2 regions of the Eleftheria terrae genome follow, and region 1 is predicted to be linked to the other one. Evidence: predicted binding sites of a transcription regulator. Region 1 holds the regulator's gene; the other holds the start of a gene.
The links. The regulator HrcA, encoded in region 1, represses chaperone genes, less so after heat shock. The targets are predictions, from matches to a motif close to TTAGCACTCNNNNNNNNNGAGTGCTAA.
Positions count from the first base shown of each region.

Region 2: a site for HrcA is predicted at 6,255-6,281, ahead of groES (co-chaperone GroES). Genes of this name have one in related genera too.

Region 1 is NZ_CP106951.1:4,375,648-4,390,889, reverse strand. It holds gene N7L95_RS19635 (LON peptidase substrate-binding domain-containing protein) at 1-127, opposite strand, end outside; gene rapZ (RNase adapter RapZ) at 124-1,065, opposite strand; gene recN (DNA repair protein RecN) at 1,065-2,756, opposite strand; gene N7L95_RS19620 (NAD kinase) at 2,758-3,636, opposite strand; gene hrcA (heat-inducible transcriptional repressor HrcA) at 3,791-4,807, shown strand; tRNA gene N7L95_RS19610 (tRNA-Ile) at 5,141-5,217, shown strand; gene N7L95_RS19605 (L-dopachrome tautomerase-related protein) at 5,422-6,585, opposite strand; gene N7L95_RS19600 (SDR family NAD(P)-dependent oxidoreductase) at 6,609-7,403, opposite strand; gene N7L95_RS19595 (LysR family transcriptional regulator) at 7,567-8,481, shown strand; gene N7L95_RS19590 (response regulator) at 8,602-9,000, opposite strand; gene N7L95_RS19585 (CheR family methyltransferase) at 9,268-13,404, shown strand; gene N7L95_RS19580 (DeoR/GlpR family DNA-binding transcription regulator) at 13,430-14,221, opposite strand; gene N7L95_RS19575 (MFS transporter) at 14,235-15,242, opposite strand, start outside.
Region 2 is NZ_CP106951.1:2,216,799-2,232,040, reverse strand. It holds gene N7L95_RS09730 (methyl-accepting chemotaxis protein) at 1-29, opposite strand, end outside; gene N7L95_RS09725 (chemotaxis protein CheA) at 72-2,087, opposite strand; gene N7L95_RS09720 (STAS domain-containing protein) at 2,084-2,434, opposite strand; gene N7L95_RS09715 (response regulator) at 2,431-2,799, opposite strand; gene N7L95_RS09710 (methyl-accepting chemotaxis protein) at 2,808-3,938, opposite strand; gene groL (chaperonin GroEL) at 4,193-5,833, opposite strand; gene groES (co-chaperone GroES) at 5,892-6,182, opposite strand; gene N7L95_RS09695 (PQQ-dependent sugar dehydrogenase) at 6,467-7,867, opposite strand; gene N7L95_RS09690 (catalase family protein) at 7,900-8,997, opposite strand; gene N7L95_RS09685 (penicillin acylase family protein) at 9,079-11,544, opposite strand; gene N7L95_RS09680 (thioesterase II family protein) at 11,704-12,456, opposite strand; gene N7L95_RS09675 (3'-5' exonuclease family protein) at 12,554-13,693, opposite strand; gene N7L95_RS09670 (aldo/keto reductase) at 13,743-14,675, opposite strand; gene N7L95_RS09665 (hypothetical protein) at 14,814-15,242, opposite strand, start outside.

The DNA.
Region 1 (15,242 bases):
GGCAGGTGCCCATCAGGTCGAGGTAGCGGGCCTCGAACACCTTGAGTCCCAGCAGGCCATCAGGAAACAGCACCGATTGCAGCGGGAACAGGGGCAGGCCCTGCAGGTCGACGGTGGCGGGGCTCATGCCGCGGCCTCCCGCGCATCGAGCTCCCGGTGCCGGACCAGGGTGGCACCCCGGGCACGGAAGCGCTGCGCGAGCTGCTCGACGCAGTACACCGACCGATGCTGCCCGCCGGTGCAGCCGATGGCCACGGTGAGGTAGTTGCGCTGGTCCTGCTCGAAGGCGGGCAGCCAGCGGCGGATGAAGGCCTCGATCTGGGCCACCATTTCCGGCACTTCCGGCTGGTTCTCGAGGTAGTCGATCACGTCGGCGTCGCGGCCGGTCTGCGGGCGCAGCTCCCGCACGTAGTAGGGGTTGGGCAGCACGCGCACGTCGAACATGTAGTCGGCGTCCAGCGGCACGCCGTGCTTGAACGCAAAGGATTCGAACACCAGCGTCAGCTTGGCCGCCGGTGCCTGCACCAGGTTCTTGATCCAGCTGCGCAGCTGCGCGGTGCGCAGCTCGCTGGTATCGACCACGCTGGCCGATTGACGCAGGTCGGACAGCAGTTCTCGCTCCAGCTCGATGGCCTCGATCAAGGCGCGATGCGCATCGCCCAGGCTGTGCTGGTCCGACAGCGGATGACGCCGCCGGGTCTCGGAGAAGCGCCGCACGAGCGTGTCGGTGGACGCATCGAGAAACACCGAGCGCACCGTCACGCCGGCCTCGCGCAGCTTGTTCATGGCCGGCAGCAGGTGGGGCAGCGAGCGGGCGCTGCGCACGTCGGCTGCAATGGCCAGCCGTGCCGTGCTGCGCGAGTGCTCCAGGGCCACGAAGCTCTCGATCAGTTCGGGCGGCAGGTTGTCGACACAGAAGTAGCCGGCATCCTCCAGCGCATGCAGCGCGACCGACTTGCCCGAACCGGAGATGCCGGTAATGAGCACGACTTCGCGCAGCGAGGATCCGTTGGAATGGGGGGCGCCGGCCTCGGGGGCGGCACCGGCTTCGATAGGACTGCTCATCAACGTTTCCGTGGGCGGGCCGGCGCAGCGGGCATGGGTGCCTCGGCCGTCGCGGTGGCCAGCATCTCCTGGGCATGGGCAAAGCTGGTGCCCGACAGCTGTTGCCCGCCGAGCATGCGGGCGATCTCGGCCACCCGCTGCTCGCCGGCGACCGGTGCGACGCCACTGGTGGTGACGCCGCCGCTGCTGGCCTTGCTGACCAGCAGGTGCTGGTCGGCGCAGGCCGCCACTTGCGGCAGGTGGGTCACGGCCAGCACCTGGCGGTCGCGGCCCAGCTGCTTCATCAGCCGGCCGACGGTGTCCGCCACCGCGCCGCCGACGCCGGTGTCGATTTCGTCGAAGATCAGGGTGCCGGCTTCGCCCAGCCGGCTGGTGGTGACGGCAATGGCCAGCGAGATGCGCGACAGCTCGCCGCCGGAAGCCACCTTGGCCAGCGGCCGCGGTGTGCTGCCCTCGTGGCCGGCGACCAGGAACTCGACCGTTTCCAGGCCGTACGACTGCGGCGCTTCGAGCGCGGCCAGCGCCACTTCGAAGCGCCCGCCCGCCATGCCCAGCACCTGCATGGCCTGGGTCACTGCCGTGGACAGCCGCGGCGCCGCCTGGCGGCGCGCCTGCGACACCTGCCGCGCCGCCTCGTCGTACCGTTTGCGGGCGGCCGCTGCGGCGCGCTCCAGCCCCTGCAGGTCGGAGGCGGCGTCGAGTTGCCGCAACTCGTCCTTCCACGATTCGAGCAGCGCCGGCAGTTCCTCGGGCGGACGGCGGTAGCGTCGTGCCAGGCTGATCCAGGCGGCCAGCCGCTCGTCGAGCTCCTGCAGGCGCTGCGGGTCCAGCTCCGTGTGGCGCAGGTAGCCGTGCAGGCTGTGCGAGGCATCCTGCAGCTGGGCCTGAACGCTCAGCAGCACGTCAACCACACCTTGCAGCGACTGGTCGTATTCCGCGACGGACTGCAGCTTCTCGACCGCCTTGCCGGCCAGCTCGTCGGCGCTGCCATCGGCTTCACTGACGACTTCCAGGGCGCCCTGCACCGCGTCCAGCAAGGCCTGCGCATGGCTCAGGCGCTTGTGCTCGGCATTCAGCTCGTCCCACTCGTCGCTGGCGGGCGCCAGCTTGTCGACTTCACCGATCTGCCAGCTCAGGCGTTCACGCTCCCGCTCGAGGTCGGCCTGGCGGTTGCGGGCATCGTCCAGGCGCTGCTGCGCTTCGCGCCACGCCCCCCAGGCAGCCGACAGCGGCTGCAGCTCGGTGCCGGCATAGGCATCGAGCAGGGCGCGCACCGAGTCATTGCGCGTCAGGCTCTGCCAGGCATGCTGGCCATGGATGTCCACCAGGTGCTCGCCGGCGGCCTTCAGCTGCGCGACGGTGGCGGCGCTGCCGTTGATCCATGCGCGGCTCTTGCCCTGGGCATCGATGGTGCGGCGCAGCAGCAGCTCGTCGCCGCTGTCGAAGCCGGCCTCTTCGAGCCAGGGCAGCAGGCTGGCGGGCAGGTCGAAGGCGGCGGTGATCTCGGTGCGCTGCGCACCTTCGCGCACCACGCCGGCGTCGCCGCGGCTGCCCAGGGCCAGCTGCAGGGCGTCGATCAGGATGGATTTGCCCGCGCCGGTCTCGCCGGTGAGCACCGAGAAACCGCCAGCCAGCTCGAGGTCGAGTTCACTGACGATGACGAAATCACGCAGGACGATGCGGCGCAGCATCTCAGGACCCCACCCCTTCATTCCAGTGCAGCTTCTTGCGCAAGGTGGCGTAGTAGCTCCAGCCACGGGGATGCAGGAAACGCACCTGGTGGGCGGAGCGCCGCACCCGGATGCGGTCGCCGTGGAGCAGGCTGGCCAGGCTCTGCATGTCGAAATTGGCGCTGGCGTCGCGGCCGGCAACGATCTCCACCGTCACATGGCTGGCATCGGGCAGCACGATGGGCCGGTTCGACAGGGTGTGCGGTGCAATGGGCACCAGCACCCAGCCCTTGATGCCGGGGTGCAGGATGGGCCCGCCGGCCGACAATGCGTAGGCGGTCGAGCCGGTCGGCGAGGCGATGATGAGGCCGTCGGCACGGAAGTTGGCGACGAACTGGTCCTCCACGTCCACCCGCAGCTCGACCATGCTGGCGGTCGCGCCGCGACTCACCACCACGTCGTTCATCGCAATGCCGTCGAAGATGACCTCCCCGTCGCGCAGCACCTGTCCTTCGAGCATGGTGCGGTGTTCTTCCTCGTAGTCGCCGCGCAGCATGGCACCCAGCACGTCGCCCACCTGGTGCACCGGCACATCGGTGATGAAGCCGAGGCGCCCCTGGTTGATGCCGATCAGGGGCACCCCGTAGCGCGACAACTCGCGGGCGATGTGCAGCATGGTGCCGTCGCCGCCGACCACGATGGCCAGGTCGCACTGGGCGCCGATGCCGGCCACATCGAGCGTCGGAAAGTCCGACAGCTCGGTGTTGCGCGCGGTGTCGCTGTCGAGCGTGACATCGGCGCCGAGGCGCGAGACGTACTGCGCAATTTCCTCCAGCACAGGCTCGATGCCTGAAGCCTGGTACTTGCCGATCAAGGCCACATGACGGAAGCGCGACTGCATGGCGGGATTACACCACAGCGCCTTTGCCACACCGCGGTGCCAGGCGCCGTCCCTGCAGGCCTGACAGGCGCCGCTGGCCGGGGCGCAGACGCCCCGATACAACTGTGCACGGCACCCTGGATCAGCCGCCCGGCAGCGCTCTACAATCTTTTGCATGTTGGACGAACGCGCCCGGATGCTGCTGAAGACGCTGGTCGAACGCTATATCGCGGACGGCCAGCCAGTGGGTTCGCGCACGCTCTCCAAGGCGTCGGGCCTGGAGCTCTCGCCGGCGACCATCCGCAACGTGATGTCGGACCTGGAGGAGCTGGGCCTGATCGCCAGCCCGCACACCTCGGCCGGCCGGGTCCCCACCGCACGGGGCTACCGCCTGTTCGTCGACACCATGCTGACGGCCCGCCCGCGCGAGATCGATCCTGCCGCGCTGGAGGGTGCCGAGCCCCTGCAGCCCGACCAGCCGAAGCGAGTCATCGCCAACGCGGCCCACCTGCTGTCCAACCTGTCGCAGTTTGTCGGCGTGGTGACGTCGCCGCGCCAGCCTTCGGTGTTCCGCCACATCGAGTTCCTGCGCTTGTCCGACCGGCGGGTGCTGGTGATCCTGGTCTCGCCGGACGGCGATGTGCAGAACCGCGTCATCTTCACCGAGCGCGACTACAGCCAGTCGCAGCTGGTGGAAGCCACCAACTTCCTGAACGCGCACTATGCGGGCCTGGCCATCGAGGAAGTGCGCCAGCGCCTGAAGATCGAAGTGGACCAGCTGCGCAGCGAGATTGCGGCGCTGATGCAGGCGGCCGTGCAGGCCGGCTCCGACGCGCTGGCCGAACACGACCAGCTGGTGGTGTCGGGCGAGCGCAACCTGCTGCAGGTGCAGGACTTCTCCAGCGACCTGGCTTCGCTGCGCAAGATGTTCGACCTGTTCGAGCAGAAGACGCAGCTGATGCGCCTGCTGGAGGTGTCCAGCCGCGCGGAAGGCGTGCGCATCTACATCGGCGGCGAGAGCCAGGTGGTGCCCTTCGAGGAACTGTCGGTGGTGTCGGCCCCCTATGAGGTGAACGGCACCATCGTCGGCACGCTGGGTGTCATCGGGCCCACCCGCATGGCGTATGACCGCATGATCCAGATCGTGGACATCACTGCCCGGCTGGTGTCCAACGCGCTGAGCCAGAAGTAGGCGGCCCGGTGAGCGGATGGGCGGCCCGGCGCCGGCCTGTCGCTCGGTGCCCCCACGCGGTCATGCGAACCGCCGTCGCCCCGTGGGGCGACCCGGCTTGGGCACAGCGCCGGAACGGCGGCGGTGCCGGCCTGCCCCGGGAGACGTCTCCGTGCCAGTTCGTGGTGTCGGTCACCGATGACCGTCGATGGGTCCGTGGCGCGGACGGCTGCCTCTACAATGGCCGGTTCTGGCGAGCAGGGGCGTCCGCGATGTGCGCCAAGAAGCGCGCCAGGAAGGCAGGCCGCCGCTGCGGGAGAAGGAGCGGCGTGCGGAGGAAGGCATGCGCCCCGGGGGCCGTTAGCTCAGTCGGTTAGAGCAGAGGACTCATAATCCTTTGGTCGCAGGTTCGAGCCCTGCACGGCCTACCACCCCCTCCCCCTGCGCTCGCTTCCACGTACTGGATATCGAGACGCACCGCAGCAGCGCCACCCTGGCGAAGCCCCGGTCGACATCACCATGCCAAAGGTCCACCCCCGCTGCAGCGCAGAGGTCGACCCGGCCACCGCTCACGCCAGCATCGAGATGGCGCACGAGGGGCCCGCGACCGTCCCGCCCGGGCCTCTGCCTGCCGGTCAGCGGGGCAGCTTCAGCCGCCACAGGTCGTAGCGCTCGGCGCCCGGCTTGACCGCCCCGGCAAAGTGCGCATTGAGCCGGCTGGCCGTGAACACCAAGTCACCATCAGGCGTGAGGGTCGCCGTATCGGGCCAGTACACATCCTCATTCGCACCCAGCAACTCCATGCGCCGGGTCTGCGGATCGAAGCGGACAATGCCGTTGTGGCTGACGTCGGTGATGTACAGCCGGCCGTCGGCCGCTGCCACGATGCCATCGGTGTTGCCGCCGACGTCTCCCAGCAGGGTCACCGCGGCAGCGAGCTGCGCGTCGCTGGCGCTCGAGCGCAGCAGCGCTGCCGGCAGGCTGTAGGCCTTCGTGCTGGTCGTCACGGTCCAGTACAGCGTGTCCCCGCTCGGCGACAGCGCGATGCCGTTGATGCCCAGCGTCAGCGGATGGCCCGGCCAGACCGCCTCGCCATGGGCAGTGACCTTGACGCCCGCTTCCGGCATGACCGAAACATGGCGATCGAGCACGCGGCGCGCCCGCCCGCTCTCCAGATCCACCACGATGATGGCGGCCTGGTTCCTGGGCGCGCTGCGCAGACCGCTGTCGGAGATGTAGGCGAGCTTGCGCCGCTCGTCGACGGCAAGGTCGTTCAGGAAGCTGCCCTTGCGGTCCGCCACCGCGTCCAGGCCGATGCGCTTCACCGTGCGTCCGCTTTTCAGGTCGTACACCACGATCTTCTGCGCGCCCACCGGCGCTTCGGGCTCTCCGGCCACGAACCCCATGTCCAGGGCCCAGAGCCAGCCGTTGCGGGCATCAACATGGAAGCCGAGCACGTTCCGCAGGTGCTGCTCGGGCGCCGCGGCGACGGAATTGCCTTCAGCGGAAGGAAAAGCCCGTAGCCGTGCGGGACCGGATTCATGACCGGTGTGCAAGACGCTCAAGGTCGCCGGGGACCGGGCCGAGATGAGGCGCGGCGTGCTGACGAAGGCGCGGCCAGCCCGGTCGAAGTGAAGGCCCGCGATGGGCGCATTCACCGAATCGGCATCCGCCGTGTTGCCCTCGGCCGGCGCCTCCCAGGTCACCCCGGCGTAGCTTCTCCAGCGCTCCATGGCGGCCGGCTCTGTGGCGCCGGCCGGCGCCATCGCGGCGGCAAAGGAGAGGGACAGAAGAGACATCATCCGTTTCATGTCAGCCGTCCTCACAGGATGGAGCGGTAGCTGCCACCCTCGACGCGCACCGCCGCGCCGTTCGATGCGGCCCCCAGCGGGCTGGCCAGCAGCGCCACCATCGCTGCGATCTCGTCGGCCTCGATCATCCGGGCGAGCAGCGAGCTGGGCCGGTGCGTCTTGAAGAAATGGGCCTCGATCTCGGCGTCCGTCATCCCGGGTCGCGGCGCCGTCTGGCGCAGGTACTCGACGATGCCCTCCGAGCGGGTGGCGGCCGGCAGCACGCTGTTGACGGTCACGTCGCTGCCCTTGGTCAGCTCGGCCAGGCCACGCGCCACGGCCAGCTGCGCCGACTTGCTGACGCCGTAATGCACCATGTCAGGCGGAGTGAATGCACCGACCTCGCTGGAGATGAAGATCACGCGGCCCCAGTTGCGTGCCAACATGCGCGGGAAGTAGTGGCGAGACAGCCGGATGCCCGACATCACGTTCAGCTCGATCATGCGGAACCAGTCGTCATCGGTGATCTCGGCGAACGGCTTGGCTTCGTAGAACCCGAGGTTGTTCACCAGGATGTCGGTGTCGTGCAGCTGCTCGGTGAGCTGGGCAGCGCCGCGGGCGGTGCCGAGGTCCGCGCTCACGGCATCGACCATCGCGCCCGGTGCCGCAGCACGGATCTGCCGAACAGCCGCCTCGAGCTTGCCCGCCTGGCGGCCGGTGATGGCCACCGCCGCACCCTCCTGCGCCAGCCTCTTGGCGATGGCCAGCCCGATGCCGGCGGTCGCTCCGGTGACCAAGGCGGTCTTGTCCTTCAGTTTCAAATCCATCTTCAGTCCTTTCAGGGTCGGTACAGTCGCATGGCTGTCCCGAGTCCGCGGAACTTTGTCAGGCATCGACCGAGGCAAAAAGCCGCTGCAGGGAACAGCAATCTGGAACTGCGTTCACAAGCGAGCGGGGCGAACTGTCAGGATGGAAAACCGAAGCGGAGAGATGTCGGTGTTTGTGAGGGTCGTGCAGGACGGCAGCTTTTCCGCCGCTGCGAAATCGCTCGACATGACGCCCTCGGCGGTGAGCAAGCTCATCACCCGCCTGGAGGAGCGCCTGGGGGTCGTGCTGTTCCTGCGCTCGACACGGGAACTCACGCTGACCACGGAGGGCGAGGCCTTCTTCGATGCCTCGGTCCGGATCCTCGACGACCTGGAGGAAGCCGAGCAATCCATCGGGGCCGGCTCGGTGGAGCCGAAGGGGATCCTTCGAGTCAATGCCTCCATCCCCTTCGGGACCCACCAGTTGCTCCCGCTGCTGCCGGAATTCCATCGGCGCTATCCCAAGGTGGCCCTCGACATCTCGCTCACCGACCAGGTGGTCGACCTGGCGCGCGAGCGGGTGGACGTTGCGGTGCGGGTCGGCCGCCTGGCCGATGCGGCGTTCAAGGCCCGGCTTCTGGGCGTGAGCCGCTATGCCGTGGTGGCGAGCCCGGACTATCTGCGCCGGCATGGCAGCCCGGCCCATCCCGGCGAGCTGGCCAAGCACACCTGCCTGGGCTTCAACTTCAAGCGATCGGTCTCGCAATGGCCTTTCAAGATCGCCGGGCAGTCGACCGAACTGTCGGTACAGGGACCGGTGGTCACCAACAACGGGGAGACGCTGCGAGGCCTCACCTTGAGCGGGATGGGCATCAGCCGGCTCGGCCGGTTCCACATCGACAACGACCTGCGGGAGGGTCGCTTGATCCAGCTGCTGGAGGACTTCAACCCGGGCGACGTCGAGGAACTGCATGCGGTCTTCCCGGCGAAACGCCACATGTCGCGCCGGGTTCGGGTGTTCATCGACTTTCTCGCCGAGCGGATCAGCCCGCAGCTGCAGGAGGCGTCCAGGCCGCTGGCTCCGGTTGTGGAAGGCTGAGCCGCACCGGCCTGGCCCTCGCACGTGCCAACAAGGGCCCAGGCGCGCGCCACGCCTCTGCACGCCTGGGGCAACTGTCTCAGTGCCCGAACAGGCGATCCACCATAAGACAGATTCCGATCACCCGCCCCCGGCTCCCGGCGCGTTCGGCTGCAACAAGCTGCACAGCCGCTCGAAGTCCACCGGCTTGGCCAGATGGTGATCGCAGCCGGCCTGCAAGGCCGCCAGGCGGTCTTCCTCGCGGGTCCACCCGCTGAGCGCGATGAGCAGCAGGGGGCGGTCCGTGGCTCGCAGGCGCAGGCGGCGGGCCACTTCCAGCCCACCGAGACGCGGCAGGGCAAGGTCCAGCAGCACACAGTCCGGCCGCCACCGCTCGACCGCCTGCAGGGCTTGCTCGCCATCCGGTGCCACCTGCGTCTCGTGGCCCAGCAGGGTGAGCAACTGGGCCAGCGTGCCGGCCGCTGCCTCACAGTCGTCGACCACCAGGATGCGCAAGGGCGGCGCGTCAGCCGTCGCCATGCGGTCCGGGCGGGGCCAGGACGCGGGCCGCGCCGGGCCAGGATGTTCGCTCGTTGATGACATGCTGCATCTCCCGCTGCCGTCGCCTCTCCAGGCGAGCAATCGCAATACCTCGCACCAGCGGCAGCCGGCGCCTTGCCGAGCGCCAGCGCGTGCAGGGCGCAACGTGGTAAGGGCTACACCCTGCCCTGCAGGTCTACCCGGCGTCGCTGCCGCCTGTGCGTTTTGAGATGTCGTGAACCACCCGGCGCTTCTTAGAATGACCGGATGAGCGCCGACACTTCTGCACTGCCCGACACGGGCGAACTGGCTCGCAGCAGCCTCAACTTTCCTGTCGTCGGCATCGGCGCATCCGCGGGGGGGCTCGGTGCGCTGGTCCGCTTCTTCGAGCAGATGCCGGCGGACAGCGGCATGGCCTTCGTCGTCATCCTGCACCTCTCGCCCGACCACGCGAGCAACGCGGTCGCGATGCTGCAAAGCGCCACCCGCATGCCAGTGCTCCAGGTGACCCAGGCCACCAGCATCGAGGCAAACCGCGTCTACGTGATCCCGCCCGGCAAGCTGCTGTCGATGAACGACAGCTACCTGCGTGTGACCGACGGCGAGCGGCCGGCGGGGCGCCATATCACCATCGACCTGTTCTTCCGCGCACTCGCCCTGGTGCATGGCGAACGGGCCTTCGGCATCGTCTTGTCGGGCACCGGATCGGACGGCGCCGGCGGCATCGCCCGGCTCAAGGAACAAGGCGGCGTCACGCTGGCCCAGTCGCCCGACGACGCTGAGTTCGATGGCATGCCCCGTGCCGCCATTGCCACCGGTGCGGTGGACTGGGTGCTGCCGGTCAGCGACATGGCGCAAAAGCTGATCGACATCTGGCACAACGCCCGCGCCATCGAGCTGCCGAAGGCCGACGAGGATCTGCTCCGTCCGGAGCAGACCACCTCAGCCAGCGCCCAGAAGGATGCGGAGGAGGCGCTGCGCGACATCATGCTGCTGGTCCGCACACGCACCGGCCATGACTTCAAGCACTACAAGCGGGCCACCGTGCTGCGGCGGCTGGAACGCCGGCTGCAGGTGAACGCGCTGCCCAACCTGCCGGCCTACCGGCGCTTCCTGCAGGGCCAGCCGGACGAGGCGCGGGCCCTGCTCAAGGACCTGTTGATCGGCGTCACCAACTTCTTCCGTGACCGCGAGGCTTTCGATGCCCTGGAGCGCGAGGTGGTGCCCCGGCTCTTCGAGGACGACGGCCAGGCGGAATCCATACGCACCTGGGTCGCCGGCTGCGCCACCGGTGAGGAGGCGTATTCCCTGACGATGCTGCTGTGCGAGCGTGCCGCGTCGCACACCCATCCACCCGACATCCAGGTGTTCGCCACCGACATCGACCACCAGGCGATCGCAGTGGCCCGCAGCGGCGCCTACCCCGAAGCCATCGTCACCGACGTGCCGCCAGCCCGGCTGCGCCAGTTCTTCCAGAAGGAAACGAGCCAGTACCGGGTGCGGCAGGAAGTGCGCGAGAAGGTGCTCTTCGCCGCCCACAACATCCTGCGCGACCCGCCGTTCTCGCGGCTCGACCTGATCTGCTGCCGCAACCTGCTCATCTACCTCGACCGCGAGGTGCACCCGCGGATCTTCGAGATGTTCCATTTCGCGCTGCGGCCCGGCGGCTACCTGTTCCTGGGCAGCTCGGAATCGGCTGATGCGGCATCGCAGCTGTTCTCGGTGGTCGACAAGAAGAACCGCATCTACCGGGCCAACATCGTGCCGCACACGGCCCGTTATGCCTCGACCCTGCCCGTCAACGTGCACGAAGCACCGCCGACGGGCGTGCGCGACCTGCCCACCGAGAAGCGCAAGGTCACCTACGCCGACCTGCACAAGCGCCTCACCGAGCAGTACGCCCCGCCGAGCGTGCTGATCGATGCCGAAGCGAACATCGTCCACCTCTCCGAGCAGGCCGGCCGCTTCCTGCGCTACACCGGCGGCACACCCTCGCACCACCTCCTGACCCTGGTGCGGCCCGAGCTGAGGCTGGAGCTGCGGACCGCGCTGTACCAGGCGCTGCAGACGGGCAAGAGCGTCGAGGCGCGCCGGGTGCGGCTCGACGACGAGGAGAAGGTCCGCTACGTGAACATGGTGGCCCGCCCGGTGCAGGAGCCGTCCGCGCTCGGCCAGGCGCCGCTGGTACTGGTGCTGTTTGCGGAGGTGGAAGACACCATGGGCATCACCGCGGTGGGCGGCAATGAGGACGCACGCGATCCGCTGGTGATCCAGCTCGACGAGGAACTGAAACAGATCAAGGACCAGTTGCAGAACGTCATCGAGCAGTCCGAGACGTCCACCGAGGAGCTGAAGGCCTCCAACGAGGAGCTGCAGGCCATCAACGAAGAGCTTCGCTCCACCACCGAGGAGCTCGAGATCAGCAAGGAGGAGCTGCAGTCCATCAACGAGGAGCTGATCACCGTCAACCTCGAACTCAAGACCAAGGTCGAGGAAACCGGCAAGATCAACGATGACCTGCAGAACCTGATCGCCTCCACCGACATCGCCACCGTCTTCATCGACCGCGCGATGTCCATCAAGCGCTACACGCCCCGGGCAACGCAGATCTTCAGCATCATCCCGAGCGACGTCGGCCGCTCGCTGCTGGACATCCGCCACCGGCTGGACTACGACCGCCTGGCCGAGGACGCGGCCGATGCGTTCCAGTCGCTCAAGCAGATCGAACGCGAGGTGAGCAGCATCGACGGCCGCTGGTACCTGGCCCGGCTGCTGCCCTACCGCACCACCGAAGACCGCATCGCCGGCGCGGTGCTCACCTTCATCGACATCACCAGCCGCCGCCACGCGGAAGAGCGCATCCAGCTGGTGGCCGAAAGCATGAAGGACTACGCCATCGTCACGATGGACCTGGACGGCCGCATCACCACCTGGAACCGCGGGGCAGAGCGCATCTTCGGCTACTCGGACGCGGAGGTGGCCGGGCAGATCCCGTCCTTCCTGTTCGCGCCCCATGCGGGCCAGCCCTACCGCCTGGAGGACGCCATGCGGCAGGCCCGCGAAGAAGGCCGGGTGGAAGACGACCGCTGGCACCTGCGCAAGGACGGCAGCCGCATTTTCTGCAGCGGCATCATGACGCCGCTGTACCGCGACGGCGAGCTGCAAGGCTACGCGAAGATCGCGCGCGACCTCACCGGCTCCAAGCACATGGAGGCCGAGCGAGAACGGCTGCTCAAACGCGAAGCGGAGGAACGGGCCACCGCCCAGGCCGCCAGCGACCTGAAGGACGAGTTCCTGGCCATCATGTCGCACGAGCTGAAGAACCCGCTCAACCTGATCCAGATGAACGCCGAGCTGCTCACCCGCCTGCCCGGCGCGCGAGAGCTGCCGGGGGTGGTGCAGGCAGCCGAGACCATCCATCGCACGGTGCTCAGCCAGGCGCAGATCATCGACGACCTGCTCGACCTGTCGCGGCTGAACACCGGCAAGCTCCTGCTGAAGCTGGCGCCGGTGGACTGCGCGGCCATCGTGCATCGCATTGCGAGTGCGGCGGCCGCCGACGCGGCCAGCAAGGGACTGGAGGTGCAGCTCGACCTGCCGCAAGACCCGGTCTTCCTGCTGGCGGATGCGGTGCGCATCGAGCAGGTGGTGTGGAACCTGGTCAGCAACGCGGTCAAGTTCACGCCACGGGGCGGGCGGGTGGCGCTGCAGCTGCAGGTGGAGCAGGACCATGCCTGCCTGAAGGTGTCCGACAACGGCAAGGGCATCGAGCCGGCCTTCCTGCCCAAGGTGTTCGACATGTTCGAGCAGGCAGAGTCGCGCAGCATCCGGCATGAAGGCGGACTGGGCATCGGGCTGGCCCTGGTGAAGCAACTGGTGGAGCTGCATGGCGGCCGGGTGGAAGCGTCTTCCGAAGGCCCGGGCAAGGGCACCACCTTCACGGTCTGGCTGCCGATGCAGACTGACGATCCCGCCGCCAGCCCGCTCGGTGCGGCCGGCATGCAGGGGGGCCTCGAAGGGGTGCGCGTGCTGCTGATCGACGACGAGCGCCAGACCGCCGAAACGCTGCGCCAGTTGCTGCAGCTCGAAGGGGTGGACGTGAGCGTGGCCGGCAGCGCGGCCGATGCACTGCACATTGCCGAACAGGCCAGCTTCGACGTCATCGTCTCGGACATCGCCATGCCCGGCATGGACGGCTACCAGCTCGCGCAGCAGTTGCGAGGCACGCGCCGGCATGCCGACACACGACTGGTCGCGGTCAGCGGTTTCGGGCGGGCGGTGGACGTGCAGCGTGCCATCGGAGCGGGCTTCGACGCCCACCTGAGCAAGCCCGTCACGATGGAGCAGCTGCTCGGCACCCTGCGCCAGGTGCTGAAAGGCCCGGCGGGCAAGCGCAGCAGCTGAGGCCGGCGGCCGGCCGGCCCCCCGGTCAGCCCAGGTCCACGCAGCTCAGCTGCACGCCCAGCTCCGCCAGCAGGGCCAGCTCCGGATGCTCGGCGGGGGCGGTGGTGTACAGCCGGTGCAACTGCCCGGCGCCGGCCACCCGCCAGGCCCCCTGGCCGCCCACCTTGGCGGCCCCCACCATGGCCCACACGCGGCGGGCATTGCGCATCATGGCCTGCTTCACCGCCAGCTCATCGAAATGGTCGCAGTGCAGGCCGGCTGCAGCCGAGACCGTGCACACCCCCACCAGGCACAGGTCCGCCTGCACGGACTCCACCAGCCGCAGCGCCTCCGGCCCGCACAGCGAGGCCGATTCCCGGTGCAGCCGCCCGCCGGCCAGGATGACCTCGCAGCGGGTGTGATCGGCCAGGGCCAACGCCGTCTCGGGGCTGGTGGTGATGACGGTGAACGGCAGCGAGCGCGGCAGCTGTCGCGCCAGCAGTGCGTTGGTGGTGCCGCTGTCGACCAGCAGCCGTTCTCCGCCTTGCAGCTCGCGCAGCACGGCGGCCACCAGCACCGCCTTCTCCTGCTCGTCCGCGCCGACACGCTCGCTCCAGTTGGCGCCTGGCGCGGTCGGCGAGAGTGGCAGGGCGCCGCCGTGCACCCGCCGCAACAGGCCTTGCTCCGCCATGTCGTTGAGGTCGCGCCGGATGGTGTCTTCCGACACCTTGAAGAGCTGGACCAGTTGCTGGGCCTTCACCTTGCCCTGGCGGGCCAGCAGGTCGAGGATGTAGTGCCGCCGTTCGTCGGCGAGCAGGTCGTGGACTGCCTGGGTCATGGGGCGCATCCTCTCATGGGCGGCTGCGCGGCGCGATGCCGGCAGCGAGCACCGCCACCCCGGCACAGGCGGCCACCACCAGCAGCAGCGAGCTGCCAAAGGACCACACGCTGCTCCACAGGCCCACCAGCGGCGGCCCCACCAGGAACCCGACGAAGCCGATGCCCGAGACGAAGGCGATGGCGGCCTCCGGTGCGCGTGCGTCGCCCTGGGGCGCCAGCGCAAACACAATGGGGATCACGTTGGACAGCCCCAGGCCCACCAGCACGAAGCCGAGCAAGGCCGCCTCGCGTGCCCCGCCCCACACGCACAACCCCGCCCCCAGCGCTGCGAGGGCGCAGCCGGGCAGCAGCACCGCCGCGCTGCCGTGGCGGTCGCGCAGCCGGTCGCCGGTGAAGCGGCCGAACGCCATGGCGGCAGAGAAGACGCCGAAGCCGGCCACCGCCACGGCCGGCGAGGCGGCGAAGGCCTGCGCCATGTAGATGGCGGACCAGTCGTACATCGTGCCTTCGCACAGCAGGCACAGCAGCGCCGCCGCCCCCAGCCGCCACACCATGGCGGACCGGCGCGCCGGCGCGGTGGTGGGAGGCGCGCCGGCGGCCGGCCCGCCGCCTTCTCCCGGGGCCAGGGCCAGCAGCGACAGCAGCAGGGCCGCCGGCACCGCCAGCCACAGCGCATGGCCGCCCGCCAGCCACAGGCCGGCCGCCACGGCAGCCGCCAGCGCGCCACCGCTGCTGAACATGGCATGCAACTTCGACATGATGGCGCGCCGGCTGCGGGCTTCCAGCGCGACCGCGCTGCTGTTGATCGCAACGTCGAAGGCGGCGCTGGACCAGCCGAACACGAAGGCGGTCAATGCAAGGGGCACCGAATCGGACACCAGCTGGGTGGCCAGCATGGAGTAGGCGGCGAGCGCCCCTGTCACCCGGGTGAACAGCGTGGCCCCGACCGCCCGCGACACCGCAGCGCAACTCAGGAAGGCGAGCACGGAGCCCGCGGCGAGTGCCAGCAGCACCAGCGC
Region 2 (15,242 bases), 2.2 Mb from region 1:
CGGGTGCCGATCCTGAAATTGCCGAACATGATGGAGGGGTCCTTGTGCAAAGAAAACGGGTGGGGGATCGATCAGGCCGCCGCCAGGGGGGCACCGTGGGCGACCGTGGAAGCCCGGGCCTGCTGCAGCAGGCCGGGCACGTCAAGGATCAGCGCGACTTCGCCGCTGCCGAGGATGCTGGAGCCGCCGACGCCCGTCACGCGGCCGAACATCTTGTTCAAGGGCTTGATGACGGTCTGCACTTCGCCGAGCAGTGCGTCCACCACCAGGCCGGCCTTCTGCCCGGCATGGGTCACGACGACCAGGTTGTCGCGCGAGCCGCGCGGGCCCTGCAGCTCGAACAGGTCGCGCAGGCGGATCACTGGCAGCACCTGGCCGCGCAGGTCGATGTAGTCGCGCGCCTCGTCCTCGGTGAAGGCCACGCATTCCTCCACCATGTCCAGCGGCACCACGAAGACCGAATGGCCGACGCGCACCTGGAAGCCGTCGATGATGGCCAGCGTGAGCGGCAGCCGCACCGTCACCGTGGTGCCGGCGCCTTCGGTGCTGCGGATCTGCACGCTGCCGCGCAGCGCGGCGATGTTGCTCTTGACCACGTCCATGCCGACGCCGCGGCCCGACAGGTTGGTGACCTGCTCGGCAGTGGAGAAGCCCGGCTCGAAGATGAGGTTGAAGATCTCGGTGTCGCTCAGGCTCTTGCCTGCCTCGACCAGGCCACGCTCGATGCCCTTGGCGAGGATGCGTTCGCGGTGGAGCCCGCCGCCGTCGTCGCTCACCTCGATGACGACGCTGCCCGAGTCATGGTACGCATTGAGCCCCACCGTGCCGCGGGCCGGTTTGCCGCGCGCCAGGCGCTGCTCCACCGGCTCGATGCCGTGGTCCATCGCATTGCGCACCAGGTGGGTGAGCGGGTCGGCGATGCGCTCCACGACCGTCTTGTCCAGTTCCGTGTCCTCGCCGTTGACCACCAGGGCGATGTCCTTGCCGATCTCGCGGGACACGTCGTGCACCACGCGCTGGAAGCGGCTGAAGGTGGTGCCGATCTTGACCATGCGCAGCTGCAGCGCGGTGTCGCGCACCTGCTCCACCAGTGCGGCCAACGTGGAATGGCTCTCGAGCAGTGCCGGCACCCGCACGCTGCGGGCCACGAGGTGGGCGCCGGCGGAGGCGGTGACGAGCTCGCCGACCAGGTCGATCAGGCGGTCCAGTTTGTCGGCGTCGACCCGCACCGAGCTGCGCTCACCGGCGCGCGGTGTGCGGGAGGCGGGCTGCGCCGCTTCGCTGGGGGCCGATGTGGCAGGAGCGGCAGAGGCCGCAGAGGCCGCAGGGGCGGCGGGGTTCGCCGCGGCGGCGGGCTGGCCGGCGCCGACCGGTTGCAGCGTCAGCTCGCAGTCGTCGCGAACGAACTCGAACGCGCCTTCCAGCGCTTCGCGAGGCGCGGTGCTGTCGATCTCGATGTCGAAGGCGAGGTGGCAGCTCTCCGGGTCCAGCTCGGTCAGCGGGGGCACCTGAGCGGTCCGCAGGTGCACGCGGCGCAGCGTGCCCAGGGTGCCGAGGTAGCGGATGAAGGCCAGCGGGTCCATGCCCTGGCGCAGCACCTCGGTGCCGAAGCCCACGGACAGCTGCCAGCGCGTCTCGGCGTCGGCCGGCTCGCATGGCGGCGGCGCAGCGGCGAGCACTTCGGCCTGCGGCTCCAGGTAGGCCGCGAGCCGCCGCAGCAGCGGTTCCCCAGGGGCGGCCACTGTCGCGTCCGGGTCACCGCGCTGGAGTTCGGCGGCATCGATCAGGGCGCGCATGTGGTCGCCGCAGGCGAGCATCAGCGTCACCAGCGCTTCGTCGATCGCATGGTGGCCGGCGCGCACTTCATCGAGCACGCTTTCCACCCCGTGGGTGAAGGCGACCACGCGGTCCAGCCCGAACAGCCCGGCCGAGCCCTTGATGGTGTGCGCCGCACGGAAGATCGCGTTGACGGCCTCGCTGCGCGCCTCGCCCTCGGCGGCCTGGAGTCCGAGCAGTGCCGTCTCCATCTCAGCCAGCAGGTCGCGGCTTTCGGCGATGAAGGTGTGCAGGGCCTGGTCGAGGTTCATGCCGGTGTGTCCTGCGTCATGGGAAGGGCAGTGGGACCGAAGTGCGGTGCCAGCTCGAGCAGGGCCAGCATGTCGCCCACGGCCGGGCTGGCTGCGACCAGGTGCACATGGCCGCCGCGCGCCATGGCGGCCTGCTGGGTCGCCACCAGCAATTGCAGCCCGGCACTGTCCACCTCGCTGACCTCGGCCAGGTCCAGCCGCAGGCAGCCGTCGCTGCCCAGGCTGGCCAGCAGCTGCGCGGCCAGTTCGGCGGCGCGATAGATGGTCATCTCGCCTTCGATGCGCAGCGTGCCGGCGCACGGGGCGCCCGCCGCCTGCCCGCTGATCGCGCCGTGTTCCTGCGTCATTGCAGCACCAGCTTCTGGACCACTGCGAGCAGTTGCTCGGGCTTGAAGGGCTTGACCACCCAGGCCTTGAGGCCGGCTTCCTGGCCGGCGCGCTTCTTCTCGTCGGCCGACTCGGTGGTCAGCATGACGATGGGCGTGAACTTGTAGCTGGGCAGTGCCTTGACGGCCTTGGCGAAGCTCAGGCCGTCCATGTTGGGCATGTTGAGGTCGCTGACGATCAGGTGCACTTTCTGGCCGGCCAGCTTCGCCAGCGCATCACGGCCGTCGCTGCCTTCAAGGACGTCGTAGCCCGCGGCCTTGAGCGCGATGCCGACGACCATCCGCAGCGAGGCGGAGTCGTCCACGATCATGATGGTCTTTGCCATGGTGTTCCTCAGAAAAATGTGACTTCTTCGGCCGGTGCCGGCGTGGCAGCGGCCTGGCGTTCGCCGCGGTGCAGCGCGTGTTCCTCGGCCATCGCGTAGGTGGCCTGCAGTTCCGACAGCAGGGCGGTGGCGTCCAGCGGCTCCAGCGTGCCGGCCTGCGCACAGGCGCGGCCGTGCTCGGCCAGCACCGTCGGCAGCCGTTCGATGTTGGCCTTGACGTGGGTCATGACCTGGCTGACGCGGTCCTGGAACTGCAGTTGCACCAGGGCTTCGCCGATGTCGTTCTTGATGCCCAGGCTGTCCTGTTCCAGCTGGCTGGTGGTGGCGGCCAGTGCCTCGGTGACGCCACGCATCTCGGCCAGCACCTCGCCGATGTGGCGTTGCGAGGCACAGATGGAAGCGTCCTCTTCGGCCGAGGAGGCTTCGGCATGCTGGCGCGTCGCCTCGATGGCGGCGTTCACCAGGGCCACCTTGTCGGCGATGCGGCGGCCCATGTCCCCGGACAGGGCGGAGAGCTTGCGCACTTCCTGCGCCAGTACCGAGAAGCCGCGGCCGTGCTCGCCGGCATGCGCGGCTTCGATGGCGGCGTTGATGGCCAGCAGGTTGGTCTGCCCGGCAATGCTGGCGACATCGCCGGCCATCTGCTGCAGCTCGGCGACAAAACGGGTCAGGCCCTGCACTTCATTGAGCACCGCTGCCTTGCTGCGCATCACGGCCTGCATGGAGGCAATGACCGCGTCGAGCTGGTGTTCGCTGCGTGCGAACACGGCCACCACCCCCTGGTCGCCGCTGTCGCGGCTGCCGGTGGTGGCGGTGGTGGCACGGGCGGTCTGGTCGAGCTTGTCGACGATGCCGCCAAAGCGTTCGGCGAGTGCGGAGATGGCCGATTCCATCTGCGCGCGGGAGGATTCGATGTGGCCGCTCCAGACCGGCGCGAGTGCCTGGGCGAACCCTTCGCGCTCGGCCAGGTAGCGGTTGAGCATGGCCTGTTCGGCACGCCGTGCAACGGCGAGCTCGCGTCCGGCCAGCAGGCCGAGCGCGCTCAGCAGCACGGCGGCCGCCCAGGCGGCCGGGTGGCTGGCGGCCGCCATCAGCACGGCGGCCGCCCCGGCCATGCCCAGCAGCGGAGCGTGGGCCACGCACAGCCGAGCGCGCCGGGAGGAAGCCGCAGGCGGCTGCGGAAGCGGGGAGGGGGCGATCGGGGCGGGCATGAGAGCAATTTCGGCAGCCCAGGGCCGTGCTTCATGCGAGGTTCGACTAGCGCCCCCTAAGCCAAATACCTAGGGGCTTCGGAGCGCGACCATGGCAGGCAGCCTGCCGAAGCCCGCAGCCCCATGAAAAAAGGGCCGCTGTGCAGCGGCCCTTTTTAGTGAGCGAGAAGCTCAGGCGGACATTACATGTCCATGCCCATGCCGCCCATGCCGCCCGGCATGCCGCCGGCTGCAGGTGCGTCTTCCTTCGGGGCTTCGGCGACCATGCACTCGGTGGTCAGCATCAGCGAAGCGACCGAGGCGGCGTTTTGCAGCGCCGTGCGGGTCACCTTGGTCGGATCCAGGATGCCCATCTCGATCATGTCGCCGTACTGGCCGTTGGCAGCGTTGAAGCCGTAGTTGCCCTTGCCGCTCAGCACGGCATTGACGACCACGCTCGGCTCGTCGCCAGCGTTGGCCACGATTTCGCGCAGCGGGGCTTCGATGGCCTTCAGGATCAGCTTGATGCCGGCTTCCTGGTCGGGGTTGTCGCCCTTGATCTGGCCAGCCGCCTGGCGGGCACGCAGCAGGGCCACGCCACCGCCGGCCACGATGCCTTCCTCGACGGCGGCACGGGTGGCGTGCAGCGCGTCTTCGACACGGGCCTTCTTCTCCTTCATCTCGACTTCGGTCGCAGCACCGACCTTGATCACTGCCACACCGCCGGCCAGCTTGGCCACGCGCTCTTGCAGCTTCTCACGGTCGTAGTCGGAGGTGGCTTCCTCGATCTGCACGCGGATTTGCTTCACGCGGGCTTCGATGTCGCCAGCGGCGCCGGCGCCGTCGATGATCGTGGTGTTTTCCTTGCCCACTTCGACGCGCTTGGCCTGGCCCAGGTCAGCCAGGGCGACCTTCTCGAGCGTCAGGCCGACTTCTTCGGAGATGACCTTGCCGCCCGTCAGGATGGCGATGTCTTCCAGCATGGCCTTGCGACGGTCGCCGAAGCCCGGAGCCTTGACGGCCACGACCTTCAGGATGCCGCGGATGGTGTTGACCACCAGGGTCGCCAGCGCTTCGCCTTCGACTTCTTCAGCGATGATCAGCAGCGGACGGCCGGCCTTCGCCACTTGCTCCAGCGTGGGCAGGAGGTCGCGGATGTTGCTGATCTTCTTGTCGTAGAGCAGCACGAAGGGGTTGTCGAGCAGCGCGCTTTGCTTCTCGGGGTTGTTGATGAAGTAGGGGCTCAGGTAGCCGCGGTCGAACTGCATGCCTTCGACGACATCCAGCTCGTTGTCCAGCGACTTGCCGTCTTCGACGGTGATGACGCCTTCCTTGCCGACCTTGTCCATCGCGTCAGCGATGATCTTGCCGATGGATTCGTCGCTGTTGGCCGAGATGGAGCCGACTTGCGCGATTTCCTTGGAGGTGGTGGTGGGCTTGGAAGCGGCCTTCAGCTGCTCGACCAGGGCGGTGACCGCCTTGTCGATGCCGCGCTTCAGGTCCATCGGGTTCATGCCGGCGGCCACGTACTTCATGCCTTCGCGCACGATGGCCTGGGCCAGCACGGTGGCGGTGGTGGTGCCGTCACCGGCGTTGTCCGAGGTCTTGGAAGCGACTTCCTTGACCATCTGGGCGCCCATGTTCTGGAGCTTGTCCTTCAGCTCGATTTCCTTGGCGACCGACACACCGTCCTTGGTGACGGTGGGGGCGCCGAAGGAGCGCTCCAGCACCACGTTGCGGCCCTTGGGACCCAGGGTGACCTTGACGGCGTTGGCCAGGATGTTCACACCCTCGACCATGCGGGCACGGGCTTCGCCGCCGAAAATGACGTCTTTAGCTGCCATGTTTGATTTCTCCGAATGCTATGAACTGGTTGGATGAGAGGTGTCGCGGGTCAGAGAATCACTTCTCGATGACGGCGAACAGATCCTCTTCGCGCATGACCAGCAGTTCGTCGCCGTCGACCTTGACGGTCTGGCCGCTGTACTTGCCGAACAGCACGCGGTCGCCGACCTTGACGTTCAGGGCCACGAAGTCGCCCTTCTCGTTGCGCTTGCCCGCGCCGACTGCCAGCACTTCGCCTTGGTCAGGCTTCTCGGCAGCGTTGTCGGGGATCACGATGCCCGAAGCGGTCTTGGTTTCGTTCTCGAGGCGCTTGACGATCACGCGATCGTGCAACGGACGAAGTTTCATTGCATCTCCTTGGATTCTGAGAAGGCACTTCTGAGAAGGAACGAGCGCCAAGTGAGCGCTCGTTGACATCAACTAGCACTCGCTACTGTTGAGTGCTAACAGGACCAATTATAGGGACGGCCGAAGGCGATTCAAGAGGGAGGGACAGGGGAATGTAGAGGCCGGCCCGTTCAGCGCCGGCACGAGCCAGCGCGGGCGGCCTGCACCAGGAGAGGCTGCAGGCGCTTGGGGCGAGTCTGTTGACGGGCTGTGCGATCCAGGGGTGGCTGGAGTCCCCGGACTGGCTACTGCGGTGCCGCAGGGTTCGCTGCGGCCGAGGCTGCTGGCGCGGAGGCCGGTGCGGCCGCTGTGCCGGCCCGCACTCGCCACACCACATTCCCCACATCGTCGGCCACCAGCAGTGCGCCGGTCTTGTCCAGCGCCACGCCCACCGGCCGGCCCTGCGCCTCGCCGGTGTCGTTCAGGAAGCCGGTCAATACGTCCTGCGGCTGGCCCACCGGCTTGCCGCCCTGGAAGGCGACGAACACCACCTTGTAGCCGCTGCGCGGCTGGCGGTTCCAGGACCCATGCTGGCCGATGAACATGCCGCTGCGGAACCGCTCCGGCAGCGAGGTGCCGCCCGACCATGCCAGGCCGAGCGAGGCCGTGTGCGGGCCGAGTGCATAGTCGGGCACGATGGCGCGGGCCACCAGGTCGGGCTGCTGCGGCTCGACCCGCCGGTCCACATGCTGGCCGTAGTAGCTGTAGGGCCAGCCGTAGAAGCCGCCGTCGCGCACCGAGGTCATGTAGTCCGGCACCAGGTCGCTGCCGATCTCGTCGCGCTCGTTGACGGCGGTCCACAGCGCGCCGGTGTCGGGCTGCCAGGCCAGGCCGTTGGGATTGCGCAGGCCGGTCGCGAACAGCCGGTGCTGGCCACTGCGGAGGTCGACTTCCCAGATGGCGGCCCGCCCCACTTCCTCGTCCAGGCCGTTTTCGCCGACGTTGCTGTTGGAGCCGGTGGTGACGTAGAGCTTGGTCCCGTCGCGGCTGGCAATCAGGTTCTTGGTCCAGTGATGGTTGCGCGGGCCGGCCGGCAGGTCCACCAGCTTGGTGCCGGGCGCGGTGATGCGGGTCTCGCCGTCTCGGTAGGGGAAGCGCAGCACCGCGTCGGTGTTGGCGACATAGACATCCTGCCCCACCAGCGCCATGCCGAAGGGCGAGTTCAGCCGCTCCAGGAAGGCCGAGCGGGTCTCCGCCACGCCGTCGCCGTCGGCGTCGCGCAGCAGAGTGATGCGATTGGCGCTGGGCACGCCAGCGCCGGCCTTCGACATGACGCGCTGCATCACCCAGGCGCGCAGGCCGCCACCGCTGCCTTCGGGCTTGGGCGGCGCGTTGGTCTCGGCGACCAGCACGTCGCCATTGGGCAGCACATGCAACCAGCGCGGGTGCTCCAGGCCGTCCGCGAAGCGGTCGACCACCAGGCCTTCGGCAGCGACCGGCTTGCCGCCGGCCGGCCAGCCCTTGGCGGGGGCGATGTGCACGGTGGGCAGCAGTGTGCGCCGGGGCTCGGGCAGTTGGGGCTGCGGGCCGGTGCCGGCCGACACCGGCAGGCGGGCGGTCTCGCCACAGCCGGCCAGGGCCAGCAGGCCCAGCAGTGCCAGGGACAGCGCGTGCCGCGCGGTCGGAAACAGGGGCGTGTGGATCATGCGGATCTCCTGGAAGCGGGGCGGCTTGCGCCTCAGTCGGGAATCTGGTCGAGCGCGTCGGGCTCCACCCGCGGCTGCAGGTTCATCTCGTGGCGAAAGCGCGAGGACTGCTCGTAGGCCTTGATGCGCACCCGCATGATGGAGCCGAGCGGGCGGTGCGCCTCGATGCCCTGCCAGGGGTTGAAGGACAGGATGTCGTCGCCGCAGACGCGCCGCGCGGGGCTGTAGGCGTCTTGTTGCGGCAGCGAGAGGGTGGCCACCGGCAGCCAGGGCGAGTCGGATTCCGGCCATTCGATGGAGGCGTCCTCGATCGGCATGCGGGTGAGATCGGTGCACAGCTGCACCCTCAGCTGGTATTCGGCCGACTCGCGGCTGAAGAAGTCGACCACCGCGTCGCGCAGGGCCGAGTCGCCTTCGCCGGGCAGCGGCTGGCCGGCGAGCCGGCGCACGCTGGCGGACAAGGGGGCGGCGCTGACCTTGGCCACGTGATCGCCGTAGCGCAGCGCGGCCATGCTGTAGTAGGTGTCGCCCAGCAGGTGGTCGCGCGGGGTGGCCAGGGTGTCGAGCGTCGGGTTCTCCACGCCCAGCAGGTCGGCCACCTTGCCGGCGCCACGGGCCAGGGCCGCGACGGTGCGGCGCAGCAGCTCGGGGTCGTCGATGTGCTTCTCCATGGCCTGCTGCGCTTCCCAGTAGGCCTGCACATGGCCGAAGGGAATCACCGGATGGTTGACCAGCAGGAAGTCCTGGGTGCGGGCTGGCCGGGCCTGCGGCAGCAGGCGCGGGCCGTCGACACCGATGAGCTTGATGGCCATGCCGCGTGGCGAAGGCACTCGGTCGCTCATGAGCTCGCCCGGCGCGCTCGACAGGCGCACCACCACCGGGTAGCTGCGGGGCTCGGCGAACACGCCCTGGCGCAGGAAGCCGGGCAGGCCGTCGTGCACGGTCAGGCGGCCCTTGAGGATGCCGTGGCTCTTGGCATGCGCGTCGCGCACCGCATGCCGGTGGCGGTCGAAGACGATGCGATTGACCCGGCCCATCGAGGCGACGATCTGCTCGATGAGCTGCTCTTCATTCGGCTGGCGCTGCTCCAGCTGCTCGCTGTAGCGGAGGTAGGAGGCAGGGGCGGACATGGGACTCCTTGAAGTAGGGAAGGCGGTGGGCGCCCGGCACCGCGCGCCCACGAGCCGCACTTCGGCAAAGGCCGTGCCGGCCTATTCCGACAGCCACAGCGCGACCGGCGGCCGGGCCGCGGTGATCTCGGCTTCCGTGAACGGCACCCGCAACCACCGGCCCGCGCTGTAGCGGCGGCTGGCATCGGCATGGTGGGGCGAGGCCGGATCGTCGGACTGCGAGTGGCTGAGCAGCGTCCAGGGCTGCACCCCTGCGTCGGTGAAGGCCACCACCTGGAGATAGCTGTTGTTGAACCGCTGGCCCTCCACCGCATAGCCGCCCTGCTCGATGCGGTAGGCCGAGCAGGCGAGCGTGAAGTAGCCGTGTTCTTCGCAGCCGCCGTACAGCGGCAGCCGCTCGCTGCCGCGGCGCAGGAAGACCGTGTCGCCGCGCTCTGCGTCGAGCGGGTAGCCGCTCTGCTGCACGCGCAGCACCGCAGCGGCGAGGGCTTGCGGAATGCGCGCGTCGGGCCTCAGCGCCTGCGGGGTGCTCAAGGGCCGCCGGGGGTCGAAGGCATCGGCGTAGAGCTGCTCGGCCGGGATGCGGCGCAGCCGGGCCCAGAACTCGTCCCACAGGTGGGCGCCGCGGGCGTGGCGGGTGCCGGTGTTGTTCCAGGCCGCGAGCTGCCGGCAGGCCGCCTGCACCGCAATGCGCCGAGGTGGCTCGAAGTGCTCGCCGTTCAGGCTGTCGTCGCTCAGGGCCACCTGGGGCTCGGCGCAGGCCAGCGCGAGCGCCTGTGCCTTGAACCGCTCGGCCGAGAGGGATCGACTGTCCAGCAGCAGGTGCTGCACGCTTGATGCGTCGGTTCGCCGGCCACCGTGTCCATCGGTGCCAGCCAGGCGGGCCTGCGCCATGGCGTGGCCGAGTTGCGTGCGCAGCGACACCGGGGCGCCTTCCGGGCCGATGATGCGGTCGAAGCCAGTCAGCGGTTCGGCGGGCTGGCTCAGCCAGTGGCTGTCGTTCATGTTGGCGACATAGTCCTGCCGCAGCAGGCTCGGCATCCGGCTGGCGCCGAAAGTGCCGGGCACGGGCGAGTCGGCGTCACGGGCCCACTCGCAGTCGGCCCGCGAGCCGTCCAGGAAGGGCACGCCGGGCGCGAATGGCGCGAAGGCGCGGCCCAGGTCCGTCGTGCAGCGGGCGGCGTGCGCATCGGTGACATGCGGGACCGCGCCGATGTCGGCATACCAGACGCGGGTGTCCCCGCGTGCGGCGGCCAGCGTGTTGTTCCAGGGGACCGAGCATTCTTCGGTCTGGATGCGAATGAACTCGTCGAGCGATCGCGCGGCGGCCCAGCGCAGGAAGGGGCTGAAGGAGCGCGGGTGGGTGGCACTGACGTCGCGGATGGCAAAGGCCTTGTCGCGGGTCCAGGCCAGCGCGGGCGAGAAGCCCGACAGGTCGACGAGCGGGCCTGCATGGCTGCGGTAGAGCGTGCGGGTGACCGAGGCCTCGAAGCGCGGTGCCACCGGCTGCACCGGCACGGTGATGCGGTGGGCCGTCATCGGCAGCACCCGGCCCTCGTAGAGATAGGACGTGGCCGAGCCCGGAGCCAGGCTCAGTTCATAGAAGCCGAAGCGGCGGGCGGTGGACGTGGTGTGGGTCCAGGCCAGGTGGGCGTTGTAGCCGATGAGGATCAGCGGCACGCCGAGGATGCCGGCACCTGCGACATCGAGCGTGCCCGGCAAGCTCAGGTGGGCCTGGTAGAAGCGGTCGGGCCCGCGCAGGAACCAGTGCGGGTTGCCGGCCAGCAGCCCGTGGCGGGTGCCGGTGGCCTGGCCGCCGAAAGCCAGGCCGTTGCTGCCCAGCCCACGGCCACGGCCCGGGCTGAAGAAGGCGGCCGGGTCGAGGGCGGCGGTGGCCCGCCGGAGCACGTCGCCCGCTGCCCCGGGTGGCTGGGCGCCTGCAATCTGCTCGGCAAACACGCTCCAGCCCCCGGCCGCGCTGAGGGCCAGCAGGCGACGCCAGGCATCGGACTCGTCGATCTCGCGCACCCACGCCTGCTGCTGGCAGGCCTGGTGAGCCCCGGGCAGGCGGCCCTGTCGCCAGTCCCGCACCAGCCGGTTGTACCCGGCGGTCCAGCCGTGCACCAGTTGCTGCAGCAGGGGCGAGACCTGGCGGCGGTACTGCTCCACGGTGGGCTCGTCGGCCACATGCCGGAAGAAGAAGTCGAGTTCCAGGTTGGCCGGCTGGCCGAAGGTGGATTCGGTGGCGGGCCGCGCCTGTGCACCGAAGTGCAGGGAACGCTCGCCGCGCAGGGTGAGGAAAAGCTCGGCCAGGGTGCACAGGTTGTCCTGCGCCTGCACATAGCCCTGGCCGTAGCCGAGGCTGGGCGCGTCCTGCGCGCGCAGGTGCGGAATGCCGTCGGCCGTACGCCGCACCAGCACCCGGTAGGTCGGCTGGCCCGTGTTGAAGGCCGCCGGGGGCGCCGCCTTCGGTGGCGTGGCGATGGGCGCGCCGATGGCGGCGCCGGAGAACAGGAGCAACAGCAAGGGGCGTGACAGGGCTGGCATGGGCGTCCTCCCGAATGGAAACGGACGTCGCCGCAGCCCGGCAACAGAGCGGTCCGCCGCGGCGACACCTTGCCGGTGCTTCCCGATGCGGGCCGGGCCCGTCAGGAAGTGCGGCGCTGGGGCCGGGCAAGAAGCGCACCGCCCTGCGGCGGCTGGCGGTCAGGCGGGCACCGCCGCCAGGCCCAGCTGCTGTTGCACCCGGGCGAGCACTGCCTGTTGGTGGGGGAACAGGAAAAAGTGGCCGCCTTCGTAGAGCTCGGTGCTGCAGCCGGCGCTCGTTTCCTGGCTCCAGCCTGCCAGCAGCTCGACGGGCGCGCTGCCATCGTTGGTTCCACCAAAGACGGCAATGGGGCAGGGCAGCGGCGGGCCCGGCTGGTGGCGGTGCTGGTCGACCCAGAAGAAATCAGCCCGGATGATGGGCAGGAAAAACGCGACGGCCTCCTCATGCGCGAGCAACTCGTCGGGGAAGCCGCCCATGGCACGGACATGGGCCAGGAAGCCGTCGTCATCGAGCTGCAGCACCTTGCTCAGGCTGCCTGGCGCGGTGGGGGCGCGGCGGCCCGAGACGAACAGGGCCTCCGGCGCTAGGCCGTGGCGCTGCACCAGGCGGCGTGCCACCTCGAAGGCGGTGAGCGCGCCCATGCTGTGGCCAAACAAGGCAAAGCGGTGCGGCCCCTGGGACGCGATGGCGTCGGCAATCTGGTCGGCAAGTTCGGCAATGCTGGCCGGGCGGGGGTCTTTGTAGCGGTCGCCACGGCCTGGCAACTTTGCCAGGGCCAGTTCCAGTTGATCGGACAGCAGCGGCCGCCAGTGGCGGTAGGCCGTGTGGCCGGCGCCGGCATAAGGCAGGCAGTAGAGGCGGCAGAGCGGCGCCCGCGATCCAGGCAGCACGGAAAACCAGTGTTGGCTCATCGGTGTCGGGCGGGGCCCGGGGGAGGGTCGGAGGTGGCGCCATGCTAGCAGCCCTGCCGGGCCGCCTGGATGCCGGAACCGCCCCGGAACGGTGGCCTCAGGCGGCCGGGGCGTTGAAGTCGAGCTGGCTGCCCAACAGCATGAGGGACCGCTTGGGCAGGCGCGGCAGCCGCTTGAGCAGCAGCAGGTGGATGTCGTGGTCGAACCGGCGGGGCAGCGCCAGCAGCGGCCAGATCTCGGCGTCGCCGCGGGCGGTGCCGAGGTAGCACCAGTCGTCCAGCACGTGCAGGCTGTGCTGGCCCTCGCGCACGCCGATGGGGCCGGGATAGGGCCAGGCTGCCGGCGCCGGCAGATCGCGGTGCTGCGGCAAGCGGTGGTGGCGGGGCTGGCGCGCCTTGACGAGGACGATCTCCTGCAGCTGGGCGCCCAGGGCCCCTTCGGTGGCCAGCCAGTCGATGCGTCGGACCTGCGCCGACAAGCGGGTGCCGGGCGTCAGCCCCTGGTCGGTGCGCAGCAGCGTCATCAGCTGCTGGCGCAGCCGGGTCGCGCGGCCGACCTGCAGCAGCGTGTCGTCTTCACCATGCAGCAGCCAGACGCCGTGGCCGTCGGGCAGGGTGGCATCAAGCTGCAGCGGCGCCACAGCGGGTGGGCGGGGCCGTGGCGCGGGCAGCGCGGCGGCCAGTTGCACCGGGCTGAAGTCCCGACAGACGATCTGCCAGAACTGCCAGATCAACCGCGTGTCGTCCAGCGCACGGTGGCGGCCGGACACCCGCAGGCCATGGCGGGCGATCAGGCTGTCGAGGTTGTGCCGGTCCTGCTCGGGATAGAGGCGGCGCGAGAGCTGGACGGTGCAGGCCGCCGCCGGGCGGAAATCGAAGCCGGCCTCCTGCAGTTGTTGTTGCAGGAAGCCGCGGTCGAAGCCGACGTTGTGGGCGATGAACACCCGGTCCTGCAGCCGGGCATGGATGTCGGCGGCGAGGCGGTCGAAGGTGGGCGCCTCGGCCACCATCTGGTCGTCGATGCCGGTGAGCGACTGGATAAAGGGCGGGATCGGGATGCCCGGCTGCACCAGGCTGCTCCACTCGCGCACGCCGTCTTCATCGACCTGGATGATGGCCACCTCGGTGATGCGGTCGGTGCCGCAGCGGCTGCCGGTGGTCTCCAGGTCGACGAAGGCCAGCCGGGGATAGACCGAGAGGCAGGCGCGCAGCAGCTCGGGGCTCAGCGTCGTGGTCATCTTGCGGTGGTCGGCAGCGCGGGTGGGGGCGGTGGGGGAAGTTGCCGGCTCAGGGCACTTCGTGGCCGGTGCTGGCGGTCCAGATTTCATGCCAGGTGGGCGCGTCCATCGACAGGCCGAGGGCCGCGACGGCTTCGCGCAGCGCCTCGACGCGGCTGGAGCCGACGATGGGCAGCGGCTGGGAGGGATGGCGCAGCAGCCAGGCATAGGCGGCGGTGGCCGCGCTGCACTGCAGGCGCTGGCCGACAGCCTCCAGGCAGGCGCGCACACGGCGGCTGCGCTCGTCGTCGGCGGTGAACAGGCGGCCGCCGGCCAGCGGCGACCAGATCATTGGCTTGAAGCGCAGTTGCTGCGCCTGGTCGAGGGTGCCGTCGTGCAGCACGCCGAGCTGCAGGGGGGAGCATTCCACCTGGTGGGTGACCAGCTCGGTGCGGCTGGCCAGCAGGCTGAACTGCGCGGGCGTGAAGTTGGAGACGCCGAAATGCCGCACCTTGCCGGCCTGGCGCAGGTCGTCGAAGGCGCGGGCCACTTCGTCGGCGTCCATCAGCGGGTCGGGGCGGTGGATGAGCAGCAGGTCGAGGTGGTCGGTGCGCAGTTCCTGCAGCGAGCGTTCGGCCGAGGCGACGATGTGGGCCCGGCTGGTGTCATAGGCCTTGAGCCGGTGCTCGGGCCGCATGGGGGCCACCAGCTGGATGCCGCACTTGCTGACCAGCTGCATCTGCTGGCGCAGCGCGGGGGCCAGGGCCAGGGCTTCGCCGAACAGGCCTTCGACGGTGTAGCCGCCGTAGATGTCGGCATGGTCGAAGCTGGTGACGCCCAGCTCCAGGTTCTGCTCGATCCAGCGCAGCCGCTGCTGCGGCGTCCAGCCCCAGGCATCCATGCGCCAGGCGCCGGCGACGATGCGGGAAAGGTGGCCGCCGGTGGGGGAGAGGGGGGTGAGGGGCGCCTTGGTGGCGGAAGGCGAAGGAGAGAAGGCGCTCATGGTCGGTGATGGAGGGCAAAGCAGCGCCGGCTGTCTCAAAACCGGACTAGATAACAGTCGAGTCTAGCCGGATCCAGCCTGTGCGGCGCCGCGACGCCCGCTCACTGCCCGAGGGCGTGGGCGTTAATGTGGCAGAAGTCAGCCTCCCTGGCCGGCCACGCCGGCCGGTGCAGGCATCGGGCAGCGTTGCGGCTGCGCCTGCACCTCCAGCTCGAACCGCGCATGGCCGGCGGACAGTGTGGCGACATGCGGGAGCGACTGCGGGAACGACACCTCGTACCCCGCTGCGGTCCAGCGTGCGACGCTCTCATAGCGGCTGACCCGGTGCCATTGGATGACCTCCGCGGTTGTGGCCCGCCACACACCACGCCATCGAATCCGCGACAACAGCGTGCACAGCTGGTCGTGATGTACATCGGGATGGTTCATGATGATGGTGTGGTTACCGCGCTCGAGGCTGCGCGGCACCGAAACGAGCAGGGTGTCGAGACGGTGGTCGTCAGGGGCGGTCGAGCCGTCCAGGCTCAGGTGGCCCGGGGTGGCGATCATCCGGGAGCAGTCCGGCAC